Regions from separate parts of the Mesorhizobium sp. ES1-6 genome, predicted to be linked through region 2. Evidence: predicted binding sites of a transcription regulator. Region 2 holds the regulator's gene; the other holds the start of a gene.
What was found. The regulator LexA, encoded in region 2, represses DNA repair genes until DNA is damaged. The targets are predictions, from matches to a motif close to TGTTCNNNNTGTGTTCNG.
Positions count from the first base shown of each region.

Region 1: a site for LexA is predicted at 5,096-5,113, ahead of LB564_RS25320 (DUF3072 domain-containing protein). Genes of this name have one in related genera too.

Region 1 covers NZ_JAIUGU010000012.1:164,465-179,478, forward strand. Annotated here, with positions in the region: partial or broken gene LB564_RS25290 (EAL domain-containing protein) at 1-1,525, opposite strand, end outside; gene LB564_RS25295 (hypothetical protein) at 1,837-2,097, opposite strand; gene LB564_RS25300 (hypothetical protein) at 2,331-2,510, opposite strand; gene LB564_RS25305 (EF-hand domain-containing protein) at 2,889-3,398, opposite strand; gene LB564_RS25310 (DUF4112 domain-containing protein) at 3,753-4,109, opposite strand; gene LB564_RS25315 (YidB family protein) at 4,214-4,687, opposite strand; gene LB564_RS25320 (DUF3072 domain-containing protein) at 4,852-5,061, opposite strand; gene nadE (ammonia-dependent NAD(+) synthetase) at 5,803-6,630, shown strand; gene LB564_RS25335 (OsmC family protein) at 6,762-7,232, opposite strand; gene LB564_RS25340 (DUF1272 domain-containing protein) at 7,261-7,575, opposite strand; partial or broken gene LB564_RS25345 (GlxA family transcriptional regulator) at 7,656-8,623, shown strand; gene LB564_RS25350 (DUF2066 domain-containing protein) at 8,689-9,483, opposite strand; gene LB564_RS25355 (CGNR zinc finger domain-containing protein) at 9,537-10,175, shown strand; gene LB564_RS31780 (ABC transporter substrate-binding protein) at 10,375-10,938, shown strand; gene LB564_RS25365 (hypothetical protein) at 10,980-11,531, shown strand; gene LB564_RS25370 (hypothetical protein) at 12,146-12,388, shown strand; partial or broken gene LB564_RS25375 (low affinity iron permease family protein) at 12,441-12,892, shown strand; gene LB564_RS25380 (ion channel) at 12,993-13,433, opposite strand; gene LB564_RS25385 (alpha/beta hydrolase family esterase) at 14,691-15,014, shown strand, end outside.
Region 2 covers NZ_JAIUGU010000001.1:486,460-501,473, forward strand. Annotated here, with positions in the region: gene LB564_RS02610 (ABC transporter ATP-binding protein) at 1-31, opposite strand, end outside; gene LB564_RS02615 (ABC transporter substrate-binding protein) at 92-1,078, opposite strand; gene LB564_RS02620 (GntR family transcriptional regulator) at 1,232-2,005, shown strand; gene lexA (transcriptional repressor LexA) at 2,391-3,134, shown strand; gene LB564_RS02630 (ComEC/Rec2 family competence protein) at 3,128-5,593, opposite strand; gene gltX (glutamate--tRNA ligase) at 5,697-7,121, shown strand; gene gltA (citrate synthase) at 7,305-8,627, shown strand; gene lpxB (lipid-A-disaccharide synthase) at 8,700-9,878, opposite strand; gene LB564_RS02650 (LpxI family protein) at 9,880-10,785, opposite strand; gene lpxA (acyl-ACP--UDP-N-acetylglucosamine O-acyltransferase) at 10,757-11,590, opposite strand; gene fabZ (3-hydroxyacyl-ACP dehydratase FabZ) at 11,604-12,071, opposite strand; gene lpxD (UDP-3-O-(3-hydroxymyristoyl)glucosamine N-acyltransferase) at 12,064-13,119, opposite strand; gene bamA (outer membrane protein assembly factor BamA) at 13,195-15,014, opposite strand, start outside.

The DNA.
Region 1 (15,014 bases), on a different contig from region 2:
CCTCGATGACCTTCGAGGCATGCATCAGCATGGCGTCGCCGGCCGCGTGCCCGAGGGTATCGTTGATCTGCTTGAAGCGGTCGAGATCCAAATGCAGGAGCGCGGTTCGTTCTCCCCGACGCGCGCTCGTCGCCAGCATCTCGTCGAGATAGCGGCGGTTCGGCAGCCCGGTGAGCGAATCGTGCAGCGCCACATGTTCGATGCGCCCCTTGGCCATTTCAAGCTCAGCGTTCCTCAGTTCGGACAGCTGTCTTTCTCGTACGAGGTTTTCGTTGAGCACGACGTCGCTTGTGACGTCCCATTCGGCGCCTATCATCCTGGGCGTGTCGTTGCGGCCCTGGAAATAGGTCGCACGCGTGCGCACATGCCGGATCTCACCATTCGGGTGGACAATCCGGTACTGGGAGGAATAGGGGCCCTTTACCGCCGCCGCGGCATCGAAATCCTGCTGCGCCCTTTCGATGTCGTGCGGATGAATCGCTGAGGCCCAGTCATCATAGCCGCGTGGCTTCCGGTCAGCCGGCCTGCCGTAGATTTCGTTGACGCGGTCGTCCCACACCAGCTCGTTGGTGGCGATGTTGTGCTCCCAGACACCGATTCCCGACGCATCGAGCGCGAGTTCCAGGCGACCGGACAATCGCCTGAGCTCGGCGAAGTTTTTCTGCCTTTCGCCGAATAGCCGCCCCGCAACAAGAATGGGCAGCACCACAAGCGCGCCCGCCAATGCCATTATGGCCCGCAAGGCCCAGGCATTATTCGCTGACGCGCCCCAGCCACCCCTGGGAATGGCGGCGATCTGCCAGGAACCGGAGGGCAGATGTACCTCTGCGGCGACCGGGTCGGCACGCGTGACCCGCTCGCTACCGAAGAAGCGACCACCAGTCCCACCCAGGCCGTCTTAACCGGTCAGGGCGATCTCGATGTCGAGATCGGCGTCAAAAACGCCGCTTGCCTTGTAGAGGCGCTCAACGTCAACGACGACCGAGACGATGCCCCAGAAGCGCCCACCACCCCCCGCAGTTTTCACGAAGACCGGAAAGCGGCCGATGAAGCCTTGGCCGCCCTGCGCCAGGTCGACTGGACCAGCCAGGACCGGCACCCGCAGGTCGCGCGCCCTGAGCGCGGCGGTGCGTTGGGCATCGTTCTTGCGGTAATCGAGGCCGATGGCCTTCTCGTTGCCAGGCATTGGATACATCAGCGAGATAACGAGGTCCGGCGCGCCGGCGATGTTGCGCAACTGAGATTCCTGCTCGAACAGGTTGCTGGCCAGGGCCGCAAACCTCTGTTGCCCCATATCGGGCTCGGTCACGATGGCCGACACCAGGCCGCGCGTAAGCTGGAGATTGCCGTTGATGTTGCCTTCCAGCTTGGCCCTTATGATGTTTACCTTGGCCAAGACGTCGGCGCGCGCCAATTGGTCTGAAACGATCCTGTTTTCCCGGTCCGCCAAGACGGCGCAGATCACAAGCACCACAAAGGCGATTGCCGCCGGCAGGTTCGCTGAAGACAAAACGGACTGTCTCAACCGGCTGAGACTGGGTGCGGTGTTGGCCAATTGACCCAATACCTTTCTCGGGCAATACCCCTCGGCCGAGCCTAGTCGAAAGTACTTAAATTTGGTTTTCCGTCACGCCCGGTAATTTCAGCATCAGGCGGCGCGCTCAAGAGGGCGCGAAGCATTAGCGTCGTCGACATCGGCACTCTTGGAGCTGCGCTCCGCGACGAGCACTAACCGCCCGAACAAGCCAGACGAGACGCTTCCTGGGGTGCATTGATGGCTGGCAATCTTCTGGGGCGGCCGGCAGCTTGGGAGAGGGTCGTCGGCGCCCGACGCTCTCACTTTCGGTATCGCGCCATGATTGCGCTCAGCCAGCTGAACAGGCTGATTTCTTGCGGTTGCCGATCTACTTCCTGAATGGCCGTGCGCAGCGTGAGCTCCACCAGATCATCTGCAGCCTCGACGGATTGCGCTCGATAGGAGCGAGCGATAAATCTGAGTGCTGCTATCAGGCGTGGATCCGTTACGTCGCAACATTCATCTGCCGCAGTATGGGCAATTTGTCGGATACTGATTTGCTCTCTAAGCATAACTTCCATCCCCGTTCTGGACGAAAGCACCTGAGTCGACTTCCACATCCACGCCGGATTGATCGAACGAGGTATACGAAACTATGCCGGGCATCTGACCGCGCAAGATCAAATGATACGTGAAAGAGAGTTGGTATCAATCCGACAATCGAAATGGCCTCAGCCATTCACCCGCTGGCTCGTTCTCTGGTGTCGCAATATGCGACCGATCCGCAAATTCTGCCGGCCTGATTGAATGGTAATCACTTGGATTTGCTGGCTGCTTTTGCGTTTTGTCCGCTTGGAGCGGATGTCTTGGCATCTTTTGAATGCGCCGCCACTGCCGGACCAGCGCCGGTCGCCTTCCGCATGTCGCCGCTCGTTTTGGTTGAAGATGACTTGCTGCCAAACAGCCCTGCGAAGAACTTGCCAAGGGAACCCATGCCGCATCCTCCCACTACCCGGGACAACCCCAGAGGGATCTGAACTCCGATTACGGCTGAGGGTTCCATCGGTGGGTTAGCCAGATGTGGCCTGGGGAAGCCGGCTGGACACCGGGGTCGCTTTCCTCGACTCCTATGCGTTGATTGAACCTTCATCAGCGGTTTGCTGGGCTCTACCGCGAGCTAGTGCGTCGGTCCGTTTACGGCAGCCGAGCCATGGTGGGCTGAGTATGAATCAGCGCGTTGGCGACCGATCGTCCGTAGCTGCGTTGCCCGACCAAACACCGCGCGAGCCAGTGTGGAGGCATGGCGCAGACGAGATCGTCATCTTCGACGTCATCAGACGTCAGGTAGGCTGAGGTCTACAACCTGTCGCTTCTAACGTCGGTCCTGGTCTCCTGCGCCGTGGAAAAAGGATTGGAGTTCCTGCATGTCGACGCTTTCGTCGCCATCAGCGTCGACAGCGTTGAAGATTCGCCCGATGAAATCCTGAACCTCTGTCCGCGACAGCGTGCCATCACCGTCGGTGTCCATGATGGCGAACATGATTCTCATTTTGGCACCCTGCATCATGTCGGCGCCCGCCCTGCGGCCATGCCTCATAGGTGCCACATAACGATCGCCCGTTTCGTCGTCCTGAAGCCTCGGGCCGCTATGTCGCCAATCCCCGTCGCGGTCTCGATCCTTTGCTGTTCTCTCCTGCAGCATCTCATCCATCATCTCGCGCATCATTTGACGCATGGCTTGCTGGTTCTCTCCAGCTTCGCCCGCGGTCCGATCCTGGGCTGGTGGCGGAGGTTTGGGAGCATCCCCCGATTGAGCAAAGACCGACGAGGCGAGCATGGTGAACGCGGCGGCAAAAACCGCAGTTCTGACAAGTCGTGTCATTGGGTTCTCCTTTGTGATGCCACGCCGAGCAGCCCGGCGTACCGACCCAACCAGCAGCTCGGTTCATGGTTCCTGGGCGTGGACGCAAAAGCGGGCAACCTACGAGCGTGCGAGAAAAGTCCTGGCTGTCTTTGTCGCTTGGCCGCTGCGCAAATCTGGCGGGAAGTGACAAGATCGGCCTGCGTTCCCTTTGCCGAACGGCTCGAACATCGAAAGATGCGAAGATCCCGATCCCACGCCTGAATCCGGCTGGATGGATCCAACCAAGTCGGCGGTAACGGCATCGTCTCTGGCCGCGATCGCTCCCTCGGTGCCAGCCAAGCGTAACGTGCGGAGCGGGCAAGAAAGATGAAGCTACGGTCCAGCAGCCTGACGGCTGAGATGGGCGTGAAGCAGTCGGATGTTGCGATTGTTAGCCTTGTAGTACACGTCAAAGATGGATCCGAGGATGGGCACACTTCCCAACACGGTATCAAACAGCACGTTGGCCAGCATCCGAGCAACCAACAGCTTTCCAGCGCCGCACTTGCGGGCTCGCAGGACAATATAGGCCGAGACCAGGCCGGTTGCTGTATCGCCCAGCACGGGCACCAGGCCCACCAGCGCATCCAGTCCGAACCGAATGGCTGTTCCCGGGATGCGCCAGCGCGAATCAAGCAGCACTGACAAGAATTCCAGGTCGGCAATTTCCTTCGCGGTCTGGCGATCCACAACAGGCTTTTGGCTTGTCCCTACCTTTCCAGCTGGCCTTGCTTGCTCCAACCGACCTACTCGGCCTCGCACTGACCCTTTCCAGTCCTCGTCCATCATCGGGATTAGCTTCGTTGCGGCCCGGAGGGCACGTCGTCGAGCAGGTTGGGCTGGTCTGAGGAATTTGTTTGCTGGTCTGCCGGAAGGGTGCCGTCTGGGGTCATCTGGTTAACTGCATCGGGCAGATCCCTGGTTATCCTTGCAACCAGCTCCTCGCGCGAGAGGCCGGTCTGGCGGGAAAGAGCCTCCAACGTCTGCGCGTCAATGGCTGTTTCCACCTCGTGCGGCTCGATTGGCTGGTTCGGCCCGGTGCCAACCCAGGAGTCGACCTTCGAGCCGGCGCCCGCATTTCTGAAGCGGTCGAGAATATCGCCCAGCGCGGTGCCGGATACGCCCTTCGACACCTGATCCAGTATCCCACCATGGGGATTGTTGGGATCGCTCTGTGCCGCTCCGCGGATCACCTCTGCGATCTTGTCGCGGTTTCGATATGCCAGGACGCCCAGCATAGCGATCGCAAGTCTTCCTAGATTGGCCACTCATTCCTCCTATGGCTGCGAATAGGGAGAAGGTCTCGGCCTGGCAAAAGTTCCGCGATTGGCCGCCAATACCAAGGAGCACTTTGGCAACCGCAGGCATTTCTATCGCGCCGCGCGTGAGACGGAGGGTTCGGGGCGGTGGAAGATAGACCTGGGCCTGGTGCTCAAAGTCTCAGCTTTGCCCTCAGTGCATCTATGCGCTTGGAGGCCTCCGCCTTGCTCAGGTTGTCCGCAAAGCTTTCGTCATCCTGTGCCTGCTCACACAGGGTTTTGAGATAAGACGCTTGGGACGGGGTCATTGGGTCGTCGCCACTCACCCATTCGTCGGGATCTTTCTCGACGTTTGCATCGGTTTTTGCGCGCGAGTCTTCCATTGCAATCTCCTGCCGTAGCAGTGAAGAATGCGCTTGATCTCCTTTTGTTCCCCTTGCCCTTTGACGCGTCCGGGTACTGCGGTCGCCTGGTGTATGCCACTTTGCGAATATCATTGATCGTGGTTGCGCTCGCCCAATAGAGATCCGGCTGATCCCGCTACGCGCCAAGACGCCTGAAATTGGACTGTTTCGTACATCCATCTCGCAGGAACGCAGCACCATCCCGGTCGATTTTGGCACCCACCCTTGCTTGAACGGCTCGGGTGTGGTCCAGGCTTCGAACAAGACGCGCGGCGGTCCGTCGAAGGTTCGTGTGACAACCAGCTCACGCTCGGACATCCGTTCAACCGTCGTACGGTTCCTCCAAGCGCCTGGTCCGCATCGCGTGACAATGGGGCCAATCAGACCTTGAATCAGGAGCGCCGGAGAAGCAGGCGCAGCGGCGTCCGTGCTTGCGATTTCCGGCGGTCTCCTATTTCACAGCCGAGCTTAATCCACGCCGCACAAGGTCAAATCGAGGTTGGCGTCCACGCACTGCGAGGCCGCTAATCTGATGTGATGCAGGTTGAAAAGATCAGCAATCCGTTTCGCCAAGGCCGATGAACGACAGCCTGGCCTGAGCGCACGGGCTCGACTATCAAAACACTTTGCGTTTCCCACGCTGGCCAAGACAAGGTCGGTAGACCGGGATGGCACCAACGATTGCCTTTGATTCTTGCAACCACAGGAGCAGCAAACGACATGAAAGAACAGGGAGCGATCATCAGTGCCTTGGGCGTCGCTGCAAGTTTCGATGCCGCGGAGGAGGCGCGCCGCCGCATCGAATTTTTAAGCGGCTACCTGCGTGCAGCCGGCCTCGGCACGTATGTGCTGGGCATCAGCGGCGGGGTGGATTCGCTCGCGGCGGCACTGCTGGCCCAACGAGCCGTAAGCGAACTGCGGAGCGCAGGATACGATGCCAAATTCCTTGCTGTCCGGCTGCCGTATGGCACACAGGCCGACGAGAAGGATGCTCAGCTGGCACTCGACACCGTTGGCGCGGACGAAGTCCACAGGCTCGACATCAAACCGGCGGCCGACGCAATGCTGGATTCGATCAGGTCAGCTGGCGTGCAACTCGGCGATGCTCATCGGGAGGATTTCTTATTGGGCAACATAAAGGCCCGTCAGCGCATGATCGCCCAATTCGCGCTCGCCGCTGCCCGCCGAGGACTGGTCATTGGTACGGATCATGCGGCTGAGGCAATGATGGGCTTCTTCACCAAGTTCGGCGACGGCGCCGCTGACCTGCTTCCTCTTTCCGGGTTAAACAAACGCCGGGTGCGCGCGCTGGCGTCGCATCTGGGTGCTCCATCTGATCTGGTCAACAAAGTGCCCACCGCAGATTTGGAGAACCTCGTCCCGCTTCGTCCTGATGAAGATGCATACGGAGTGACATATGATCAGATCGACGATTTCCTCGAAGGTAAGAAAATCGACGAAGTGGCGAGAAAGCGTATCCTTGATGCCTATCTCAGCACCGCTCACAAGCGCTCGCTTCCGGCGACACCCAATCTCGCGCCAGAATAACGGTGTTTGGCCGTTGCCTGCTGTTGTCGCACCGGCACGATGCCGCTGGCCGGCGTTCGGTTGCCGGTCGTCTGACATCAATGGATTTGCAGCCGGAGGTGCCTAGACGTAAGCACGGCGTCCGTTCTCGTTCACAATTTTTCGTAAACAGCCTCGACAGCAATCGGGAAATTGACGGACCGCGCGATGTAGCAAACCTCATGAATTCCATGATGGAGAGCTTCCGCCTTGTCGAGATCAACCCCGGTTTCGACCCCAATCCTGGGCCGCAATGTCACGCCCAGAAAACGCCCGGCTCCGTTTGGCTCGCTCTCGCCATGGCCGACGGGTTCATCAGTATAAGAATGGACGACGATGCCCGCGTCACTCGCCAGATGCAGGTACCAAAGCATGTGGCAGGCCGAAACTGATGCGAGGAGGAGATCTTCGGGATTGGGTAGCGCCGGATTGCCCCCAAGTAGCGGGTCGTTGGAGCATTGTATCACAGGCTTTCCGGCGGTGATTATATCCCATGTCCGGTCGTAGCCCCGATACGTCCTGGTGCCGTCGCCGCGATTGCCCGTCCATCCAATGCGACAGGTGTAGTCGTGGAATTTAGCCATGCTGTATCTCTCCTGTGCTTGGATTCCCCTATCGGCCCTCCGGCCTGACGTCGCGCAGACGCCTGGTGAGATCTGCGACCTGCCCTACCGTCCATTTCGAGTGTGTTCGCCGGTTGCTCGCTGGATCGTGCTCAAGCCCGAGACAGGAGCCCCCACGCCACTCACGACTTGGCCGGATCGGCCTTGCTGAAAAATTTCCACCGCATGTTGGGCAAACGTCATGCAGAACGGTCGCGACGCACTCTGCACAATAGGTGCACTCATAGCTGCAAATCCGGGCCTGCGAACTCCCGGGGGGCAGATCGCGGTCGCACCATTCGCAATTGGGCCTGAGTTCGAGCATGGACGACCTCCTTTCCACCCGGTCTGGATCGCATAACGGGCTTATGGCATAAATGCCATAAGCCCTCGGATTCTGCCAAACTGCACCGCGAGCGACTGGTCGCCTTTTTGGTATTCGAGCGCACCAAGCTTCTCGATGTCACCGGCCCGCTGCAAGTCTTCAATGACGCCAAGCGAGAAAGCGGAGAACCCGCATTTCGTACTATCCTTGTTTCGCAAGAGGGCGGGCCCATCGAGACGGATGCGGGCGTTGTTCTCCAAACCGTAAGTTTCGATCACTGCCGTGAGCTCTCGATCGACACTCTCCTGGTTTCAGGTGGAACAACGGCATTAGAGGCCGCAAAATCCAGTTCCCTTCGGGGTTGGTTGATCAGACAGGCAAAGGACGTGCGTCGGCTTGGCTCGATTTGCCTGGGAGCGTTCATTCTGGCCGAGTGCGGTCTGTTGGATGGCAAACGTGCGACGACGCACTGGGAACGTTGCGCCGAACTTGCAGATCGTTTTCCGGCGATCGACGTCAGGCCCGATCCAATTTTCGTACTATGCGGGGACGTATGGACATCGGCAGGGGTGAGCGCCGGCATCGACATGGCGCTTGCGATGGTTGAGGAAGATCTCGGGCACACGACAGCCTTGGCGATCGCACGGGAGTTGGTCCTGTACCTGAAACGACCGGGCGGACAGTCACAATTCAGCACCGCGCTTCGTCAACAAACCAGAGACCGCGTCGGCCGCTTCGAGCGTCTGCATGCTTGGATTAGGGAAAATCCTGGCGCCGATCTGTCCATCCCCGCACTGTCATCCTTCATGGCCATGAGCCCGCGGAACTTTGCCCGAGTCTACTCAAGGGAAAATGGACAGACTCCAGGACGAGCCGTAGAGGCACTGCGGGTTGAGGCGGCACGAGACCTTCTGGAAACCAGCCGCGAGTCTGTCCAGCAGATCGCACACGCGGTTGGGTTCGGCGACCCTGAGACATTCCGGCGGCTTTTGCAAAATGGCTCGGGGTTGCTCCAAGCGACTACAGGAGCCGCTTTGGGCTTCATTGAGCGTGAAAACCTCCATGTGGTTGGCAACTCCGATCGAGTCTCCCACAATGTCATGGCACCCTGTGCTATTTAGTCGGTCGCAAGCGTTTGGCGGCACCTCCGATTGCGCTGCGAAAGGCAGCATCGAAATTTACGCCGGCAACCTCCCACTTTCGACCATCTGGACCAAGTGGCAGGCGCCACACCGCATGCCAGCCCGGCTCGTTGGTTTCCCAATCGAGGTGCCCGACCAAGATCGCGTCTGCGCCCAATCTGGATTGCAGCCTGGCCAGGCTCTCATGCGACATGGCATCAACTTTGTCCTGCGCGATCGCCGACAGATCGGCCTCTTTCGCGAATATGATCGGTATCGCAAAGCGCGTCGAAGCATCTTCAAAGCTTGAGCGCAGGTCCGATCCGTGGACGCCATCGGCGGCCAGCATATAGCTGCGCGCCATATCAGTCACTTCGACGAGGAGCGCCAGCTTTGGGCGCGCCCCCAGCCACGGCATCTCACCCAGCAGCGCCATCGCGTGATCCATGCGTTTCCGGTCGAACTGGAACGTGAGATCGAACGGGCGATCGCGTGTGCCCTGCTCATCGTGAATTGGAGTGCCGAACATGCGGTCATGGTAGGTGTACGACCAAACCATGACAGGGGCTCCGGTCGCCAGTGAAGCGAACGCCGGGTTATGCGCGATGTCGGGATTTCCGGTCAGCTTTTGCGCTGCCAGTTCGAAACCCTGCGGGATGGCGGGGACGCGCGTTTCCTCTCGATCTCCGGTGACGATCACGCTTGAGCGATAAAGGAGATCGTCATTTGCGTGGGCCGTGCCCCCAAACGCAAACCAGGACAGGAGCATCAACAGAGGCTTCTTCATTGATCCTCCCAGCCGTCTTGAGTAACCGTTTATGAGGTTACATATTGGCGACGATGGAATCAACGGAATTTGCCCGGACCTACCTCTCGCCGCACGGACCCATGCGCATGCTGGGTGGTGCGCCCGCCCTTGATCTTGCCAACACATTGCACTGGCGCGACGGGGCCGAGATCGACTGCATACCGAGCTATCAGGATCTGCTGATCTTTTGCATTCCGGCCCTTTTGTTGTCGGAAAATGAAGAGCGAGCCCTCGAGCGTCATGCCGCAAATCAGCCACGCGTCGCCCGCGATGTGCATCTCGAGGTCCTGAAACTGCGCGCCGCCCTCAAATCATGGCTCAACGTCTGGGCGAAAAACCTCGCCCGTGGCGTCACCCCCAAACCGGTTGCATTGCGCAGCTTTCATGAAGCGATAGGTCAGGCGGGCGGCTCGGCTGGCCTTGGCGACATCTTGAACCTCCAATCCGCGTCGGCAAACGAGAGGCTATACCTGCCGCTGCGCCGTTCGGCAGCGGCCGCTGCCATGCTGGTGCTGTTCCCATCAGGAAACGACATCAGGCAATGCGAGGCTGACCATTGCGGCGGCTTTTTCATCAACGATAGCCGCTCCAAACCGAGGCGCTGGTGCTCGATGGATGGTTGCGGCAACCGCGCCAAGGCGGCCCGCTACCGTCTGGCACATCAGAAGTAGTGCGGACGACGCTCAGACCGGAAGGGCCTGCCGCAGCCAGTCCGTGCAACCCTGCCGCATCGGACATCCAGGGGTGGACTGTGTCGGTCGTCGCGATGGTACAGATCGTTGGAGATGCGTTCGTCTGTCTCTGTCGGTCGAGGCATCGCCGCGTTAACGGTACACCGGCAAGCAGGGCGAAACCGGAGGTGTTGGGAACATGGGAGCGACTGGATCGGGCTCAGAAGAAGCGACCAGAATCGGGGCACTCGTCCCTTTGACTCGCCCGGGCTGGGTTGAGGCAGGCAGACATTTGCTCGCGGGCCTTCAGCTTGCTGTCAGCGAAATCAACGGCGCTGGCGGCATCGGCGGCAAAGCGCTTGAGCTGCTTGTCCGAGACACTGCAGCTGATCCACAGAAGGCCCTCGCGGCGGTGGATGAACTGGCTCGCTTGGGCGTGGCGGCGATTGCGGGAGAGTATCACAGTGTGGTTGCTCGCGCGGCGGCTATCAGGGCCGACGAGCTCGGCCTACCCTTTCTGTGCTCGTCGGCGGTCATCGACAGGCTCTCGGAACGACCAACGAAATGGGTCGCACGTCTTGCTCCGCCGCAGTCTCGGGGCTGGAAAATATATGCAGACTTTCTCTCCCGCGCTGGCCACCATCGGATCGCAGTTGCATCGCAGGAGAGTGTCTACTGGGCCTCTGGCGTTCACATTCTGCGGAATCACCTTCAAGCGGCTCATCCTATATTTGGATGTCGGGGAGAGTTGCAAGGCAGGTGAGATCCGCTCTCCCGATCGGCGGGACATTATCGGAAATCAGCATGAGTGCGCTGCACGCGTCATCGTTGTGCGACCAACTCAGCGACCACCGGGCAACAGTCCTTCTTCTTCTGGTGGGCCAGCCAGAGCCGGCAATCTCAATCGTCAAGTCAGTTCGCAATGACAGCCGACTGTCCACGCTCAAGATCGGCGCTCCGGCCGGGCAATCAGAATTCGCTGAATGGGCCACGTTGCTAGGTGAAAATGGCGCTGCGATCCCCTTCCTGAGCTACCGACCCGGGCAGCTCAATCCACTAGGCTCACGCGTCGAAAGAGCGCTGCGGGAGAAATTGGACGAGCCGCCCTCCTTCGTTGCCCTGGAAGGCTACGACACGATCACCGTCCTTGCCGATGCGATGCGGTCCCATGGAATTGACCGGAACAGCATCGCGGCGTCATGGCCGCACATGGAGGTTGCCGGCACCCGCGGGCAAATCCAGTTCTCTCGCGCACCAGCCACGACCGTTTGGCAGTGGACTGGTGCGCCGATCCAAATCGTCGAAAGAACCCCCGGCGACCCGGCGCAATTCAGGCTTGTTCACGATCCAAGGTGACGAACGCGGGCACGACCTTGGTGGCCTGGTATAGACTGGGTCGCGCCATGCTGCGCCCGCGTGTGGACGTGGACCCAAGTTCCGCCCCGCTTCAGTTCTGTTGCTAGAGCTGTTGGAAGACCAGCCTGATGGCGTCGTTGAGGGTGGTCATGGAGTAGGGCTTTTGCACCCAGCCGAGTGGTCTTGCTGCTTCGGCGCGAAGCATCACCTGGTCATCCCCAGGCGCCGTTGTAGCCCTGCGAATGCGACCCAAGATCAGCGGTTCCCGTCCAATCGCTCGTCCGGAATGACAATGGTGATGGGCTTGCCGACCCCTTCCGGCGGAACAGGCGTTCGGCTCCCGGTCCCCGGGGCGAGATAATGCCGTTGAGGTTCCTTGCTGACGATGGAACCATGGGACGACTAAAATGCCGCCCAGCGTTTGGCGGCGATCGTGGAGAGGAGAAGGGGCCGGCGCAGTGCCTGAGGCTAAGGCGCCGGCCATGGCGACCGGCAGGTTCGCCGCGCGGACAAGACAGGACGACGGCGACACGCTCAAGTGCCCTGCTAATCCCCTGAATGGAACCGTTTCGTGTCGACGCGCATTGATGGTCTAGTCAACGGAGGGTAGCGCAGTGTCCATCATAGACAGCATCACCGGCATTTTCTCCTCCAAAGAGGAGGCACCGAAGAAGGCGCCTGCTAAGAAGACCGCCCCTAAGAAGGCAGCTACGAAGAAGGCATCGACTGCGAAGGCGAGCGCGACCAAGAAGACCGGAGCTGCACCTGCTATGGCAGCGCACTCCAAGAGCTCCGCGTCCAAGGGCGAATCCGGTCAGCCCAAACCGGCGTCTAAGAAAAAAGCGGCTGCCCAATGAACAAAAGAACCCCGCTTCGGCGGGGTTCCTTCTGATTCGGCCGGGACGGTGAATGGAAAAGACATTTGGACATATTGCCAACGCCGTTGCTCGCGGAGCGGGTCGGCCGACCACATTTATTCTTTGCATCGCGCTGATCGCGGTGTGGGGTTTTTCGGGACCTGTCCTTGGCTTTCAGAAACCTGGCAGCTCATCATCAACACCTCGACGACGATCATCACCTTCTTGATGGTTTTCCTGATCCAGAATACGCAGAACCGAGATGGAGCAGCCGTACAGGCAAAGCTTGACGAGTTGGTGCGCGTGAGTAGCGGCAAGAACAGCTTTATCGGGATAGATCACTTAACGGCGGCCGAGGTCGAAGAGATCCGGTCGACCTGTGAGGCCGCAGTTGCCCGCGCCCACTCAACCGAGCCGGCACGCAGGGCAAGCGAAGGCGCAAGGAAAAAGAACGCCACCAACGGCAAGCAAAGCTTCTCATCGTACATGAGAAAAGGCGTCTAAGCCGCTCTTCGCAAATCGCAATATGCTTTCTGCGGGCTGCCGTACCTCCGGATACGCTACTAGCCCCCATGTCCAAGACGGACCAATGGTCTGGCTGGCTCTACCTCCTCTTCCAAAAATTCTCCATGGAGAGATAGGTGAACGAGGCGGTCCAACTCAAAAGCACCAGGCCGGTGAGCGCCTCAGACGAGGCAATCAGTCGGATCGCACCCTCGGCCCTTATGTCGCCCACTCCCAGCGTCGTGTAATTGGTGACGGAGAAATACAGGAAGTCGATCCAGCCATCGGAGATTTCTCCGACGATTTGTCCGAACAGCCCGTAGCTATGGAGTCCCCAGAAGACGGAACCGTAGAATGTAATCTCGACTGTGTGGGCGGCAAGCGCTCCGAAGATCACGATCAGCAGGCGTCCTCGGCTCGGGAACCCACCGACCTCGGCTGAACGGGCAGAGCTTGCAACCATTTTGAACGCCTCATAGTGGACGAGAACACAGGCGATCGCCAAAATGAGCGAAACAAGACTGACTGCGATGACGTTCATGACGATGCACCGGTTAGGAAGGCTTGGTGTTGATCGCAAGATTCAGTGCCTCTGTGAAGGTCTGGTTTGCTGCGATACAGTCTTATCGCCTATGGCTCGCTCAAGCCGCAGAGACCAATCGATCGCCCGGTCGCGGCTTGACAGCTTCGTGGTAAATTCGAAGGACGGTCGCGGGCTTTGGCTCGCAGGATGCCTGGCATCTCATGCCATAACGCAGATCCCGCTGATCTACCTGCAACCGCATGCTGAACCAATTTAGGAATGTTCCTCCTTCTCCAGTAGGTCAGGTCAGTGCACCTTGCCGGAGGTCGGCCGACCAGGTCAGGTCAGTGGGGTCCTTTCCTTCTGGCTTACAACAGCCGCCACCGCCGCGCCGCCTCCTAGCGCAAGCGATCGGCGTCGACGTCTGCTGTTTGACGTTTTAGAAGATGACGCCGCGTAGGCGCTGCGGTTACGCCGCCCGTCTTCTGCGAAACGGTCGCTATTTGGAGATGCTTTCTTTGGCTTGGTTCTCGGTCGAAGCATTCTCATGACCAAACCATAATTCAGTCGAGGCACGTGTTCCAGTCGCTTTAGCGTTCACTAATGCTGCCTGATCTGTTCCCCGCAGTCGAGCGTTCTGTGCGATCGTTGGCAAAGTCCAAGCGCAACTGCTCACCAAGCCGAGGCACCTAGGCCGTCGATCACGGCCATGAATTTACAAAAGCGCCGAGCAGTCGATCTCATCGCCCAAGGAGGCTTCATCGTCGCTAACGAGCCATTGCGAATGTGCCCTCAGTCGCCTGAGGCCAGCAGTCTTCGCGTGGCGTTCGGTTCGCTCGACCTCCAGCGTTGCTGACCCTGAGCAGCATGCTGCCCGGCGGAGTTCCGTGACCAGCCCTTTGCATTCGGAAATGGCAGGGACCCAAACGGAGTGATCGTGATCCACTTGATCCCTTCCCTTCCCTCCCCGATTAGTGTGTCAACAATGTCGGATGTGAAGAGGTAAGTCGTCCCTCATTAGACTGATGCGACACCGCCAAAATGGGGTATCTCGCCTGTTCTCCGCCTGGTTCCGATGCCACTGAACCCACCTGCAGACGGCTAAAAGTCCCGACATGAGCCCACGGCAGATCGGGTGAGGACACCGGGGCTGGCGATGAGTCACCTGCTGACGATTCCTTGCGGGTATTTTATGCTGCACCGCAGCAACCAACCTGGAAAGGCGGCGTTGGGCTGGATTGGATCTGCTTTCGGCCGACGCAAAAGGATGCCGACATGGGAAGTCTCGCTGATGCCGTTGCACGTGTTGCTGCTCGACGCAAACAGATCGACGGCGTCTTGGGTGGTCGCGAACAAAACCAGCGCTTATCCGAGCTTCAGGCATTCGGGTCAAACCCCGGGAATTTGCGAGGCTGGACATACCGCCCCAAGAACGTTGCAGCGCATGCCCCTCTGGTCGTTGTTCTGCATGGCTGTACGCAATCGGCTGCGTCCTATGATCGCGGCGCCGGCTGGTCGAGGATGGCAGATCGCAATGGCTTTGCCGTGCTCTTTCCAGAACAGCAGCGCAGCAACAATGCCAATCTTTGTTTCAACTGG
Region 2 (15,014 bases):
ATACTTTGCGCGCCGATCGGATTTCGAGCATCGTTCCTCCCTCACCTCAAGGATGACGGCGCCGAGGCCGTCACCCCTTGCGGTTCCGATGTCAGTCGACGATGCAGCCGCAATCGGCCATCGAAGCGGGTATCTCGATACCGAACGCGGCCATCGCCTTGCGCGAGATCGTTGCCATGTGGTCCTTGTAGGCCGGGCGCGACGGCGCGATCGTCTTGGGGTCCTTCCCCTTCAGGATCTCGGCGGCGATGGTGCCGGCGTTGACGCCGACCTGCGTGTAATTGACCGCGAAGCTCGCCGGCACGGTGCCGTTGCGGACCGCGCTGTCATCGGAGTTGACGACCGGGATACCGGCCTGGCGGGCGGCCGCGGAGACAGCGGCGATCGCCGGCTGGATAAGGTTCGAGGCCGGGCCGTAGATCACGTCGGCCTTGCCGGCGAGCGAAGCGATGCGTTGCTGAATGTCATTGACGTTGTCGATGCCGACCTCCACCACCTCGAAGCCGGCCGCAGGCGCCGCCGCCTTGATCTTTTCGACCAAGGCAACGTCGTTGGCCTCGCCGGGATTGTAAGGCACGCCGAAGCGCTTGGCGTTGGGCAGCAACTTCTTGGTGAAGGCCATCACCGCGGCGACGTCCTGCAGATCGCTGGCGCCGGTCATGCCTTCGTCTCCGGCGTCCCATGAGGGCACCAGCTTGGCCGCCACCGGATCGGTGACCGCGGAAAAGACGATCGGAATGCCGGAACCGGCGAGCGCCTTCTTGGCGATCTGCGAAACCGGCGTGGTGATGGTGTAGATCAGCTTGGGCTGCTCGGCCTGCAGCTTGGCGATCATCTGCGGCACCAGCGATGCATCGAAATTGGTATGGCTCTCCGTATAAACGACGTCCTTGCCTTCGACGAAGCCGTTGTCCGTCAGCGCCTTCTTGAAGCCGGCTATGGCGGCGTTGAGCTGCGGATGTTCTCCGAAATTGGCAATGCCGATGCGGATCTGATCGGCGGCGGCACTGCCGGCGCTCACCATCAACGCGCCAGCCAGGAACAAACCCGACACCCAAGCGGATTTCGACTTCAACATCATGTCCTCCCAGATTTGATCAGCGCCGCTTGCAGCGCGGCTACTGCAACGATCATGGTCAGTCGGCCGTCCCCTGTCAAACATTATATATAATTCTTGCCACGGTCGGACATCATATATAATTTCTCTTTGCCGGACGACGGATGGACCGCGATGCAGGATGAGACGAACTCCACGAAAACGGAGGCAGCCTATCAGCTGTTGCGTCGGGATATCCTGACCACGCGCCTCATGCCCGGCGCGCCCCTCAAGCTGAGCGCGTTGCGCGGCACCTATGGCGTCGGCTGGACGCCGTTGCGCGAAGCCTTGTCGCGGCTCGAGGCCGAACGCCTTGTCACCGCCATCAGCAACCGTGGTTTTACAGTCGCTCCCGTATCGCGGGCCGAACTGGAGGATCTGGCGCGCGCCAGGATGGTGGTCGAGATCCCCTTGTTCCTCGAATCGATGGAGAAAGGCGGCAAGGAATGGGAGGATGCCGTTGTCACCGCCCACTACCGGCTCTCCCGTTGCAAGACCGCGGTCGACGATCCCTCGGATGCGGCCGTCGACAAATGGGACGAGAACCACGAGGCTTTCCATGCGGCGCTGCTGAGCGCCGCCACATGCAACTGGCTGATGCGTTTCCGCTCGACAATCTCGGATCAGCTACGCCGGCATCATCGCTTTCTTGGCCTGGCGCCGACATTACGGGCCGCGGCTGGCCTCAAGGATGGCTATGAGGAGGCGATGGAGGCATTGCGCGAAGCGATTGCCATCGAGCATCACACCGCGATCATGGAAGCGGCACTCGATCGTGACGTCGAACGGGCCAAGGCGCTGATGACGGCCCATATCGGCTACACGCTGCATGTCTATGTCCACAGCGAAGACAGTAGCGCGACCAAATACGCCGCCCGCGCCGGCAGCTTGAAGGCTGTCGCCGGATGATGTCGGGCCCGTGCACCGGCCGACGCTTCAGGAATAAAGGCCGCCCGTGAGCGGCTTGCCGGCCGTTGGCGTTTTGATTTCGTTTCGTTCCGCCGGAGATGGCACGAACACTTGCTGGAGCCTCTTACCTGGATCCTTCGAAAGGGCTGGCGCCAAGCCTCCTTCAGGGTTAGGCCGCAAGCCATTAACCATAACGATTTCAAGGCCCATGCGGAAACGAAAGGTCGTCTGCCGGCCGCAGTCGCGAGCCAAAAGCTTCTGACGCCTTAACAAATTCACTAAACTTTAAACGGTTGCAGAACACAACTGGAACAGATAGTGTTTGTTCTGGGTTTGTTTTTCGATTCTGAATCAGACCGTTGTTCAATGCCTTGGGGGCCGCGCCATGCTGACACGCAAGCAACATGAACTGCTGATGTTCATCCACGAACGCCTCAAGGAAAGCGGCATACCGCCGTCCTTCGACGAGATGAAAGAAGCGCTCGATCTTGCCTCCAAATCGGGGATCCATCGCCTGATCACGGCGCTGGAGGAACGCGGCTTTATCCGGCGGCTACCCAATCGGGCGCGTGCGCTGGAAGTGCTGCGGCTGCCGGATTCGATCGCGCCCGGCCTCAACGCGGCAAAGAAATTCTCGCCAAGCGTCATCCAGGGCAGCCTGGGTCAAAACAATCTCGGTCGCCAGATCAAGCCGGCGGCCGCACCTTCGCGACTGCCCGCGGCCGGCAATGACGACGATGCGGTTTCAGCCGTGTCCATCCCGGTCATGGGCCGTATCGCCGCCGGTGTGCCGATCGACGCCATCCAGCATCAGACGCATACGATCTCGGTGCCGCCGGATATGATCATGGGCGGCGAGCACTATGCGCTGGAAGTCAAGGGCGACTCGATGATCGAGGCCGGCATCTTCGACGGCGACACGGTCATCATCCGCAATGCCGATACGGCAAGCCCAGGCGAAATCATCGTGGCGCTGGTCGACGAGGAGGAAGCGACGCTGAAGCGGTTCCGCCGCAAAGGCGCCTCGATCGCCCTCGAAGCCGCCAATCCGGCCTATGAAACCCGCATTTTCGGGCCGGACAGGGTCAAGGTGCAAGGCAGGCTGGTCGGCTTGATCAGGCGCTACTGAGCCTGTTTGCCATCGGGCTTGTCGGGCTTGTCGGGCTTTTTATAGGGCGGCAGTCCCCTCGCCTCGCGTGAGAATTTTCGTTGCTCATGCCAGGGCCGGTATGGTTGGTCGACGGCGAATTCGATCTTGGCCGGGGTCGTGGCCGACCGAGGATCGAAGAAGACCGCGGCACTTCCCTTGCGGGCGAGCTGCCGTTTGGTGACGACGAGAACCAGCGGATTGTGGCAGGCATCGTAGGCGGTCGCGTCATTGACGACGATGAGGTCGGCGAACGCGCAGGCCTTCCAGGTGTCCTTGCGGTCTTCGACATGCGCTATGATCGCACCGGACGGGTGTCGAGCGATACAGACGCCTTCGGTGCAATAGAACGGCGCTCCCGCCGGCAGGTTTACCGCATCGGCGATGGCGAATTGCCCACCTGCCTTGTCGAACATCTCCGGTACGACGATGGCTTCGGATGTGAGCGCGCGTTTCCAGTTGTCGACGGTGAATTCGTTCGGGCGAGCCCGGTTGACCGCGAGTTCGCCGCCGCCGATCGGCAGCGCGACCAGCCGCGCATCTTCCGAGATCAGCACATCGGGGGTGCGCGTATCCGACACAGTCAACAAGCTGGCAAGCGCGAATGGCAGTGCCGCGAGCCGCAGCCGGGTCGTCGCCATCGTCGCGATGACCAATGCGACGGTCACCAGCAGCACGGATTGCCGCGAAATCAACCCGACACCATCGATTGGCGAGCGCTCCGATATCCACGCCGATACGGCAATCATCGCCGTCAGGCCTTTGCCCATGAGGTAAAGAGCCGGCCAATCCAGTCCGAACGGCATCAGCAACGCACTGGCGACGGCCAGGAACATCACGACCGACACGATCGGCATGACGGCCAGATTGGCGAACAGGCTGAGCGGCGACACCCGCTGGAAATGCCAGATCGCAAACAGCGCCGTGGCGCTGCCGGCGATGATGGACGTCATGGCCAGTCCGCCTGCCCCCAAAAGGAGTTTTCGCGTCAGGAACCCAGCCAGGGATCGCTTTGGCGCCGGTGGCCTCGTCTTTCCCGCATGGTGATCCGCCCAGCCCGCATAAGCGCCGACCAGCGCCGCGGTCGCCGCGAAAGACATCTGGAAACTCGGACCCACGACCTCGTGCGGGGACACCGCGATGACGGCAATGGCCGAGATTGCCAGGTTGCGCATTGTCAGCGCCGCCCGGTCGAACAGAACGGCGATCAACATCACGGCCAGCATGATGAAGCTGCGCTCGGCGGCGACGACGACACCCGAGATGACGAGATAGGCCGCGATCGAGAAAAGCGCGGCGGCGGCGGCGTACTTCTTGACCGGGCGGCGTGAGGAAAAATCCGGAAACAGCGCGAATACGCCGCGCATCAGCATCATCATGGTGCCCGCGACCAGCGCCATGTGCAGTCCGGAAATGGAAATGATGTGATAGATGCCTGTCCGCCGCATGGCTTCGTTGATTTCATCAGGAATGCCCGCGCGCACCCCGACCATCAGCGCCGCCGCGATCTCACCCTCGGCGCCACCGACACTGGCTCTGATGTGGTCAGCGATGTCCTGCCTGGTATTTTCGACCGACGAGGCAAGGCGGGACCACAGCGGCGCCTCGTCGTCGTCGGGAACGATCCTTGGCGTTCCCATGAAGAAGCCGCTGCCGCCGATCCCAGCGAAATAGCTGTCGAAGGAGTAATCATAACTGTCCGGGCGCACCGGACCGGTCGGCGGCAACAGCCTGGCGTAGCCGCTCACCAGCGAACCGGCCTTCACGCCGGCCGGTATCTTGGCGGCGGAAATGCGAACCCGTTCCGGTGCATAGCGCAATTTCGGCCGGGCGGTCGACGTCACGTCGATGGTCAACCGGATACGTCCGGTCTCCATATAGTCGAGCGACACCACTCGGCCGGTCACCTGCGTGGCGATTTCAGAGCCAAGCATCGGCGTCCCCGCCCGCCACGTCTCGACCTTGGCGGCGAGCACGCCAAGGGCGCAGAGCAGCGCGGCCATCAGACATAGATGGGTCCTGGGCCAGGATCGCGAGGCGACCGCACAGAGAGCCATCAGCACGACGGCGGCGATGGGCTGGACGAACCCAGGTTCGGCCGCCATCGAGAAATAGACGATGACGCCCGTGGCCAGGAACACCGGCACCAACAGGAATGCGATGCCGCGATCGAGCTCCAGCGTGGCCGCCGAAGCCACGCCCGCCTGTATTTGCGGCCATGAAAGGCGGCCGAGATGACGTCGCAAGCGAGCGATCGCACCGGTTCTGGACACGGTGACCGGCGCGTTGATGCCCTCGGGCAAGGACTGCTCGCCAGGGCGCGATACAGGCGGTGCCGCCGGCGCCGATGGTGCGAGCGCGGGATTGGCAAACAGGGATCGTTCGCTGACGCCGACAATGGCGTCCTCGCCCTGTTCCGAGCCCCGGCTCCGTCCAGCCATCGGGTCTGCCCCTTGCACCCTCGACGCCCTATGCTACATGAACGCGCGACGCGCGAAAGTCCGCGCACGCCGCACCCCGCTTCAGACGTTTTCCGAGAGTTCCATGTCCGACAAGGTCATCACCCGTTTTGCCCCCTCGCCGACCGGCTATCTGCACATTGGCGGCGCGCGCACGGCGCTGTTCAACTGGCTCTATGCCAAGCACACCGGCGGCACGATGCTGCTACGCATCGAGGACACCGATCGCGAACGCTCCACGGATGCAGCCACCGCGGCCATTCTCGACGGGCTGACTTGGCTCGGCCTGTCGTGGGACGGGGATGCGGTCTCCCAGTTCGAGCGCGCGCCACGCCACCGCGAGGTGGCCGAGGAACTGGTGCGCCTGGGCAAGGCCTATTACAGCTACGAGACACCAGCCGAACTCGAGGCGATGCGTGAGGCCGCGCGGGCCAAGGGCCTGCCGCCGCGCTACAACGGCCACTGGCGTGACCGCGATCCGTCGGAGGCACCCGTCGGCGTCAAGGGCGCCATTCGCATCAAGGCGCCGACCGAGGGCGAGACGGTGGTGCAGGACCGGGTCCAGGGCGAGGTGCGCTTTCCCAACAAGGATCTCGACGATTTCATCATCCTTCGGTCGGACGGCAACCCGACCTACATGCATGCCGTTGTCGTCGACGATCACGACATGGGCGTCACCCACATCATCCGTGGCGACGACCACCTGACCAACGCCGCCCGCCAGAGCGTGATCTACAACGCCATGGGCTGGGACGTGCCGTCGATGTCGCACATCCCGCTGATCCATGGTGCCGATGGCGCCAAGCTGTCTAAACGGCACGGCGCGCTCGGTGTCGAGGCCTATCGCGCCATGGGCTACCTGCCGGAGGCGCTGCTCAACTACCTGGCGCGCCTGGGCTGGAGCCATGGCGACGACGAGATCATGTCGATCAAGGACATGATCTCCTGGTTCGACATCGGCGACGTCAACAAGGGCGCGGCGCGATTCGATTTCGCCAAGCTCGAGGCGCTGAACGGCGTCCATATGCGCCGCATGGCCGATTCCGAACTGTTCGACATTTTCATCGCCACCTTGCCCTATCTGGAGGGCGGCCCGGCGATGGCGGCGCGCCTCGACGAGAAGAACAAGGCGCAGTTGCTGGCGGCACTTCCGGGGCTGAAGGAGCGCGCTAAGACGCTGGTCGAGCTCGTCGATGGCGCCGCCTTCCTGTTTGCCGCGCGGCCGCTGCCGATCGACGACAAGGCGGCACTGCTGCTCAACGACGATGCCCGCAAGATATTGCGTGGCGCTCACGAAGCTTTGAAGTCGCTGGCGGGCGACTGGACGGCGGCCACGGCCGAGGCCGCGATCCGCGACTATGCGCTGGCTGGCGGCTACAAGCTTGGCGCCGTGGCCCAGCCGCTGCGCGCCGCCTTGACCGGCAAAAGCACCTCGCCCGGTGTGTTCGACGTGCTGGCCGTGCTGGGGCGCGAGGAAAGCCTGGCGCGCATAGCGGATCAAATCGATTAGGAGCAAACTGGCCCAAGAAGATTGGCATTGAAAGGCGGGTTTCGCAGTGCAACATTAGGCCTTGGCCCAATCTGGCACGCACCTCCTAGAATGCGGTGGCGAATAAGCGCATTGCGGTGATTTCGACGTGTCGCTCTGCGGAATTTGCCTTTGCCGGCATGAGGAAACAAGAAGGAGTTTGCAATGACCGAAGCTGCGAAAAAACTGGATGTGGGCGGCCAGGAGGCCACGGCAACGCTGGAATTCGCCGGCAAGACCCACGAGTTCAAGGTGCGAAGCGGCTCGGTCGGGCCCGACGTCATCGACATCGCCTCGCTCTACAGCACCACCGGCGCCTTCACCTATGATCCCGGCTTCACCTCGACCGCGAGCTGCGAATCCGAGATCACCTTCATCGACGGCGATGCCGGCATCCTCCTGCACCGCGGCTATCCGATCGACCAGCTGGCCGAGCACGGCGACTTCCTCGAAGTCTGCTATCTCCTGCTCTATGGCGAACTGCCCACCAAGGCGCAGAAGGACGATTTCGATTACCGCGTGACGCGCCACACCATGGTGCACGAGCAGATGTCGCGCTTCTTCACCGGCTTCCGCCGCGACGCGCACCCGATGGCGGTTATGTGCGGCGTGGTCGGCGCCCTGTCGGCCTTTTATCACGACTCGACCGACATTTCCGACCCGTACCAGCGCATGGTTGCCTCCATGCGCCTGATCGCCAAAATGCCGACGATCGCGGCCATGGCTTACAAATACCACATCGGCCAGCCGTTTATTTACCCGAAGAACGATCTCGGTTTCGCGGCAAACTTCCTGCATATGTGCTTTGCCGTGCCGTGCGAGGAGTACAAGATCAACCCGGTGCTGGCGCGCGCCATGGAGCGCATCTTCATCCTGCATGCCGATCACGAGCAGAACGCTTCGACCTCGACCGTTCGTCTCGCCGGCTCGTCGGGCGCCAACCCGTTCGCCTGCATTGCCGCCGGCATCGCTTGCCTGTGGGGTCCGGCGCATGGCGGCGCCAATGAAGCGGCGCTCAACATGCTGGGCGAGATCGGCCATGTCGATCACATCCCGGAATTCATCGCCCGCGCCAAGGACAAGAACGATCCCTTCCGGCTGATGGGCTTTGGCCACCGCGTCTACAAGAACTACGATCCGCGTGCCAAGATCATGCAGAAGACCGCGCATGAGGTGCTGGGTGAACTCGGCATCAAGGACGATCCGCTGCTCGACATCGCCATGGAACTGGAAAAGATCGCGCTGACCGATCCCTATTTCATCGAGAAGAAGCTCTACCCGAACGTCGACTTCTACTCCGGCATCACGCTGAAGGCGCTGGGCTTCCCCACGACCATGTTCACCGTGCTGTTCGCCGTTGCCCGCACGGTCGGCTGGATCGCGCAGTGGAAGGAAATGATCGAGGATCCGCGCCAGAAGATCGGTCGTCCGCGCCAGCTCTACACCGGAGCGCCGGAGCGCGATTACGTTCCGATCGCCAAGCGGTAGAATCAGGCGGTAGTGAATAGGGAGTAGTTAGTAGTCAGATTGGAGATTTTGCTACTCACTACTCACTACTCACTACTGCCTACTCACTCTCTTCACGTACCCCATCACGACCTGCGCCGCGATCTCACCGGACGGCCTGTCCGTTGCCATGCGCCGTGAGATCTCGGCAAACCCGTCTTTCTGCCAGGCGCGCATTCCTGTGTCGGCCAGCAGCGCTTCCAGCTGGCGTGCCAGATTGTTCGGTTTGACATACTCGTTGTAGAACTCCGGGATCAGCGCGCGATCCGAGATCAGGTTGGGCAGCAGGGCCGACCAGACGGAGACGAGATAGGGCGCGACGACGCGCGCGACAGGGTCGAGCCTATAGCTGGAGACCATCGGCACGCCGGACAAGGCCAGTTCCAGGGATACGGTGCCGGACGCGATCAACGCCGCGTCGGCCTTGCCGAACGCCTGCCATTTGCGATCGGGCTCAAGGATGATCTCGGGTTTCTCGTCCCAGCGCGTGACAGCGGACCGCACGGTATCGGCGACATGCGGCACTGTCGGCAGCATCAGCCGGAGCCGGTGCCCGCGAGCCCGCAACATCGACACGGTCTCGCCAAACGGCTCGAGCAGCCGCCGCACCTCGCCGCGCCGCGAGCCGGGCAGGACAAGCAGTGTCTTCACGCGATCGGCCGAGAGGTCGCGCGGCTGACCTTGAGCCTTGGCGGCCGACAGCACGCCCGCGTCATGGGTGAGACGATGTCCGACATAGGTGCCAGGCGGGCCGCCCAGTCGCGCGAGTTCCTTCACCTCGAAGGGCAGGATACACAGGATGTGGTCGACATAGGGCTTCATCGCCACCGCCCTGCCCGGACGCCACGCCCAGACGCTCGGGCAGACATAGTGGATGATCGGGATCGACGGGTTGGCCGCGCGCACCTTCCTGGCGACGCGCAGTGAAAAATCGGGGCTGTCGATGGTGACGAGGCAGTCAGGCCTGGCTTCGGCAACCATGCTTGCCATCTGGCCGATCCGCCGCATCAGGCGCGGCAGATCCCGCAGGACGGCACTGAAACCCATCAGGGCGACCTCGCCGGCGTCGAACGGAGGAACCAGCCCAAGCGCCTGCAAATGGCGGCCGCCGAGACCGACCAGTTGCACCTCGCGGCCCGTCATCTGGCGGAGCGACCGGATGATGTCGGCGCCAAGCAGGTCGCCTGATTCCTCGCCCGCGACGATCGCGATCTTCAACGCCCTATCAGCCATATCAGGACTCCGCTGCGGCCAGGCCGACGATGAACAGCCCAAGTTCGTTGGCGCGCGAGAGGGTCGCGGGGCCTTCGAGGATCAGCGAGCGTCCCGCCTCGACGGCAATGCCGGCAAGCCCTGCCGCATGCGCTGCTTCGACCGTTTGCGGTCCCATGGAAGGAAGGTCAGCGCGTAGCTCCTGGCCTGGCTTGGCGCATTTGACCAGAACGCCGCGCGTCTTGCCGGCGATACGGCCATGGCCGCGCAGCAGCCTGGCGCGGTCCAGCAATCCGGCCGTGCCCTCGATGCCTTCGAGCGCAATGGTCCGGCCGCCGACCGCGATCGCCGCCTGACCGATATCCAGTGCCCCGATGGCCTTTGCCGCGGCGAACCCTGCCTCGATATCGCGCCAGTCCGTTTTCCGAGGCCCGGCCTTGGTCAACACGCCTTCGGCGGCGACGAGGCTCGGCACGATTTCGTGAGCGCCCACGACCTTTATCCCCCGGGCCTCGAGCCCGCGCGCCACCACCTTGAGCAGCCCGTCGTCGCCGCGCGCCAACGCCATGACAACGACCGGTATTACGGCGAGCAGGCTGAGGCTTGGGCGCAGATGTGTCAGTCTGGGCCTGCGCTTTATCTCGCCGGCAAGCACCAGATGGGTAATCCGGTTGCGCTTGAGCAGTGGAACGAGCGACCCTATCGCCTCCAGGGCAAGTGTATCATGCTCGTACCGGGACAACTCCGCCAGACGGTCGGCCTCGCCGGCCATGAGCACGATGAAGGGCGCATGACCCTGTTCGGCCAGACCGGCAGCGACTTCGACCGGAAGGCTGCCGCCGCCGGCGATGATGCCGACCTTGGCATCAGGCGGGAGATCGAGACCAGCCGCGGCTGTCTCAGCCTTCGTCATCGGTATCGTCGTCATCGCCGCGCTTGAGCGATGGCACGGCAAAGTGCCGCTTGCCGCGACTGGTGATGAAATCGATGATCTTCATCGCGGCTGGGGAAGAGGCGAATTCCGCCTTGGCGAACTCGACGTTTTCGCCGACGGTGCGGGCGCGGTCGAAAATCGTCTTGTAAGCCTTGCGCAACAAATAGATTTCGGAACGCGGCAGGCCGGCCCGCTTGAGGCCGATGATGTTCAAGCCGCGCAAGCTGGCGCGGTTGCCCGCGGCGATGGCATAGGGAATGACGTCACCAACAAATGCCGAGCACCCGCCAAGAAAGGCATTGTCGCCGACGCGCACGAATTGATGAACGGCGCTGAGGCCGCCAATATAGACATTGTTGCCGATCTCGCAGTGGCCGCCCAGCGTCGCCCCATTGGCGAAGGTAGCGTTGTTGCCGACGGCGCAATCATGGGCGATGTGGGCATAGGCAAGGAAATTGCCATTGTCGCCGACCGTCGTTTCGCCACGGCTGGTGTCGGTGCCGACATGCATCGTGACGCCTTCGCGTATGGTGCAATTGGCGCCGATGACGAGCGTGGTGCGCCCGCCCTTGTGCTTGGTGTTCTGCGGCGGGGCGCCCAATGTCGCCATCGGATAGACCTTGGTCGAGGCTCCGATGGTGGTGGCGCCCATCACCGAGACATGGCTGACCAGTTCGACACCGTTGCCGATCACCGCCTCGGCGCTGACATGGCAGAACGGCCCGATGCGCACACCCTCGCCGATTTGAGCGCCTTCTTCCACGACGGAGGAAGGATGGATTGACGTCTTGATTTTCATAGGCACTCGATCGTCAGTCGCCGGTGACCATCATGGCTGAAATCTCGGCCTCGGCTGCCTTGGTACCTTCGACCAGGGCCTCGCAGGCGAATTTGAGCAGGTTGCCGCGCTTCTTGATTTTCTTGACATGGATCTTCAACTGGTCGCCGGGAACGACCGGTTTACGGAATTTGGCGTTGTCGATGGTCAGGAAATAGACCAGCGAGGGTTTCGACGCCCCAAGGCTGCGGATGCAGATGGCGCCGGCCGTCTGCGCCATGGCCTCGACGATCAGCACGCCCGGCATTACCGGCTGCTCCGGGAAATGGCCCTGAAAATGCGGCTCGTTGATGGTGACGTTCTTGATGCCGATGGCGGAGTCGTCGCCATCGATGTCGACGATGCGGTCGATCATCAGGAAGGGATAACGGTGCGGCAGGAGCTTCATCAGCCCCAATATGTCGACCGCTTCCAGCGTTGTCGCCGCCACCATGTCAGCCATTGTCCTTGCCCTGCTTGCGTGCCCTGGCCATCGTGCGCAACATGGCTATCTCTCGCATGGCTTCCGCCATCGGCTGTGCCGGGTAGCCACCCCATATCTCGCCGGCGGGAACATTGCTCATAAATCCACTTCTGGCGGCAAGCTTGGCACCTGAACCAATCGTCAGATGATCCGCGAGCCCGACACCGCCGCCCATGGTGACATTGTCCCCCACCACCACGGAACCTGAAATACCTGAAAGCCCGGCTACTATGCAATTGCGGCCGATGCGGACGTTATGGGCGATCTGCACGAGATTGTCGATCTTGGTGCCTTGCCCGATGATCGTGTCGGACATGGCGCCGCGATCGACCGTGGAATTGGAGCCGATCTCGACATCGTCCTGGATGACGACCCGTCCGATCTGTGGAACACGCTCCGGCCCCTTGGCGCCGCCGACAAAGCCAAAGCCGTCCTGGCCGATCCTGGCGCCGCCATGGATGATGACCCGGTTGCCGATCAGCGCGTACTGGATGCTGGCGCCCGGGCCCACATAGCCGTCACGGCCGATCTGGCAGGACTGCCCGATGACGGCATTGGGTGCAATGACGGTGCCGCTGCCGATCGAGACCCCTGGCCCGACGACCGCGCCGGCCTCGATGATGACGCCGGCTTCGACATGCGCGGTCGGGTCGACATGGGCATGCGGCGAAACACCGGTTTCGCCGGTCATTGGCCCTGGCGTGGCGGCCGTCGGGAACAAGAGGCGCCCAACCAGCGCGAAAGCCTGTTGCGGCCGTGGATGGGTCAGGACAGCGATGCCGGAAGGCGCCTTGTTTGCAAACTCCGCCGGACACAGCACCGCTGCGGCCCGCAGCGACGGCATCAGCGCGGAATTACGCCTGCCGTCGACGAAGACCAGCGCGTTGGCGCCGCCTTCATTGGCTGGCGCCAGTGCATCGATCACAACGTCGGATTGGCCGGAATCGACTAGCACCGAGCCGGTCAGATTCGCGACTTCGGCCGCCGTATACCGGCGTGATGGCGCGAAGAACACCGGATCGGTCATTCCAGAAGCTATATCCAGCTAGGTCGGAACATTTCTCCCGGATCGAAAAAACCCGGGAGCATCGTTGGCCGCCGATCAGAAGCGGGTCGATATGCCGAAGTTGAATTCCTGCACGTCGTCGCTCGCTTCCTTCTTGACCGGAATCGCATAGTCGATGCGGATCGGGCCGAACGGCGAGGCCCACATCAGGCCGAGACCCACGGAAGCGCGCAACTTCATGCCAACCGACGACTGATCAACCAGGCTCTGGTTGCCGATCTGGCTGCCGTAGAGCGTTGCCGCGTCGGCGAACACCGCGCCACGCAAGCCGAAGCTCTCGGGAACGACCGGCAGTGGGAACTGAGCTTCGGCCGACGCGTTGAAATAGGTTGTACCGCCCAGGTGATCGCCTACACCGGCGGAGTCAACGGGACCGATGCCGCCGTAGGCAAAGCCGCGGATCATGCGGTCGGTGCTCTGGAACTGATCGAAGATACGCAGACCGCCATCGCCACCATACCCCTCGACATGGCCGGCGCCGCCCGAAATGAGGCCGACGAGGTCAAGCTGTTCGGACAGCGTCTGATAGATGCTGCCGCGCCCCGTGATCTTCACGAACTTGGCATCGCCGCCGAGACCGGCAACTTCCACCGTCGTGTTGGCATAGATACCCTCATGCGGGTTCTTCATGTCGTCGATGGTGTTGTAGACCAGCCCCAGGCTGACCGACGACTTGATCCAAGGGCTTTCGGCGATGCCATCCAGAATGGCCGGCGAAATCGTGCAGGTGCCGTCCGGATCTCCAACAGTGGTAGGACCGCAGCTATCGTCGACCTTATATTTCTCCTGCGAGATATTATACGCCAGCTGGGTCGTGATGCTGTTGGTGATCGGCAGTCCGAAACGGATCGTCGCGCCGGTGGTGTCGCTGTCGTAATTGTTGTTGTATTCCCGCGTCGACTTGTAGATGTCGAAGCCGGCAGCGATACGCCGCCCGAGGAAATACGGCTCGGTGAAGGACAGGCTGTAGTCGCGCGAGTTCTTGCCGCCGCCGGCCGACAGCTTGATGAACTGGCCGCGGCCGAGGAAGTTCCGCTCGGTAACCGATCCTTCGACGGACGGTCCAGCCGAATCGCCGCCGGTCGAATAGCCTGCGCCGACCGAGAACTCGCCAGTCGATTTCTCGACAACGTCGACCACAAGCACGACCTGATCGGGGGCCGAGCCCGGCACCGTGGAAATGTCGACTTTGTCAAAGTAATTGAGGTCTTCCAGGCGTTTCTTGGCGCGCTGGATCAGCACCTGGTTGAACGCATCGCCTTCGCTGACATCGAACTCGCGGCGGATGACATAGTCACGCGTACGATCGTTGCCGCGGATTTCGATGCGCTCGACATAGGCCTTGGTGCCCTGGTCGACGGTGTAGACCACCGAGATCGTGTGATTCTCGAAGTTGCGGTCGCCGCGCGGCGTCACCTGGGCGAAGGCATAGCCGGAACCGGCCACCTTCTCGGTCAGCGCGATGATGGAGTCTTCCACGTCCTTGGCGTTGTAGACGTCGCCCTTGCGGGTTTCGACCACCGATTCCAGCGACTTCGAATCGACTTCCGGAATGGTGCTTTCGACGCTGATGTCGCCGAAATTGTAGCGCTCGCCTTCCTGGACGGTGATGGTGACCGTGTATTTGTTGGTCGCATTGTCGAGCTCGCCGACAGCGGAGACGACCTGGAAATCGGCGTAGCCGTGATTGTAGTAGAAGCGGCGCAGCAGTTCCTGGTCGGCACGCAGCTTGTCTTCGTCATAGACGTCGTCGCGCAGGATGAACGAGACCCAGGACGAACGCTTGGTGTTGATCACGTCAGACAGGCGGCGGCTCGAATAGGCGCTGTTGCCGACAAAATTGATGGCCGCGATCT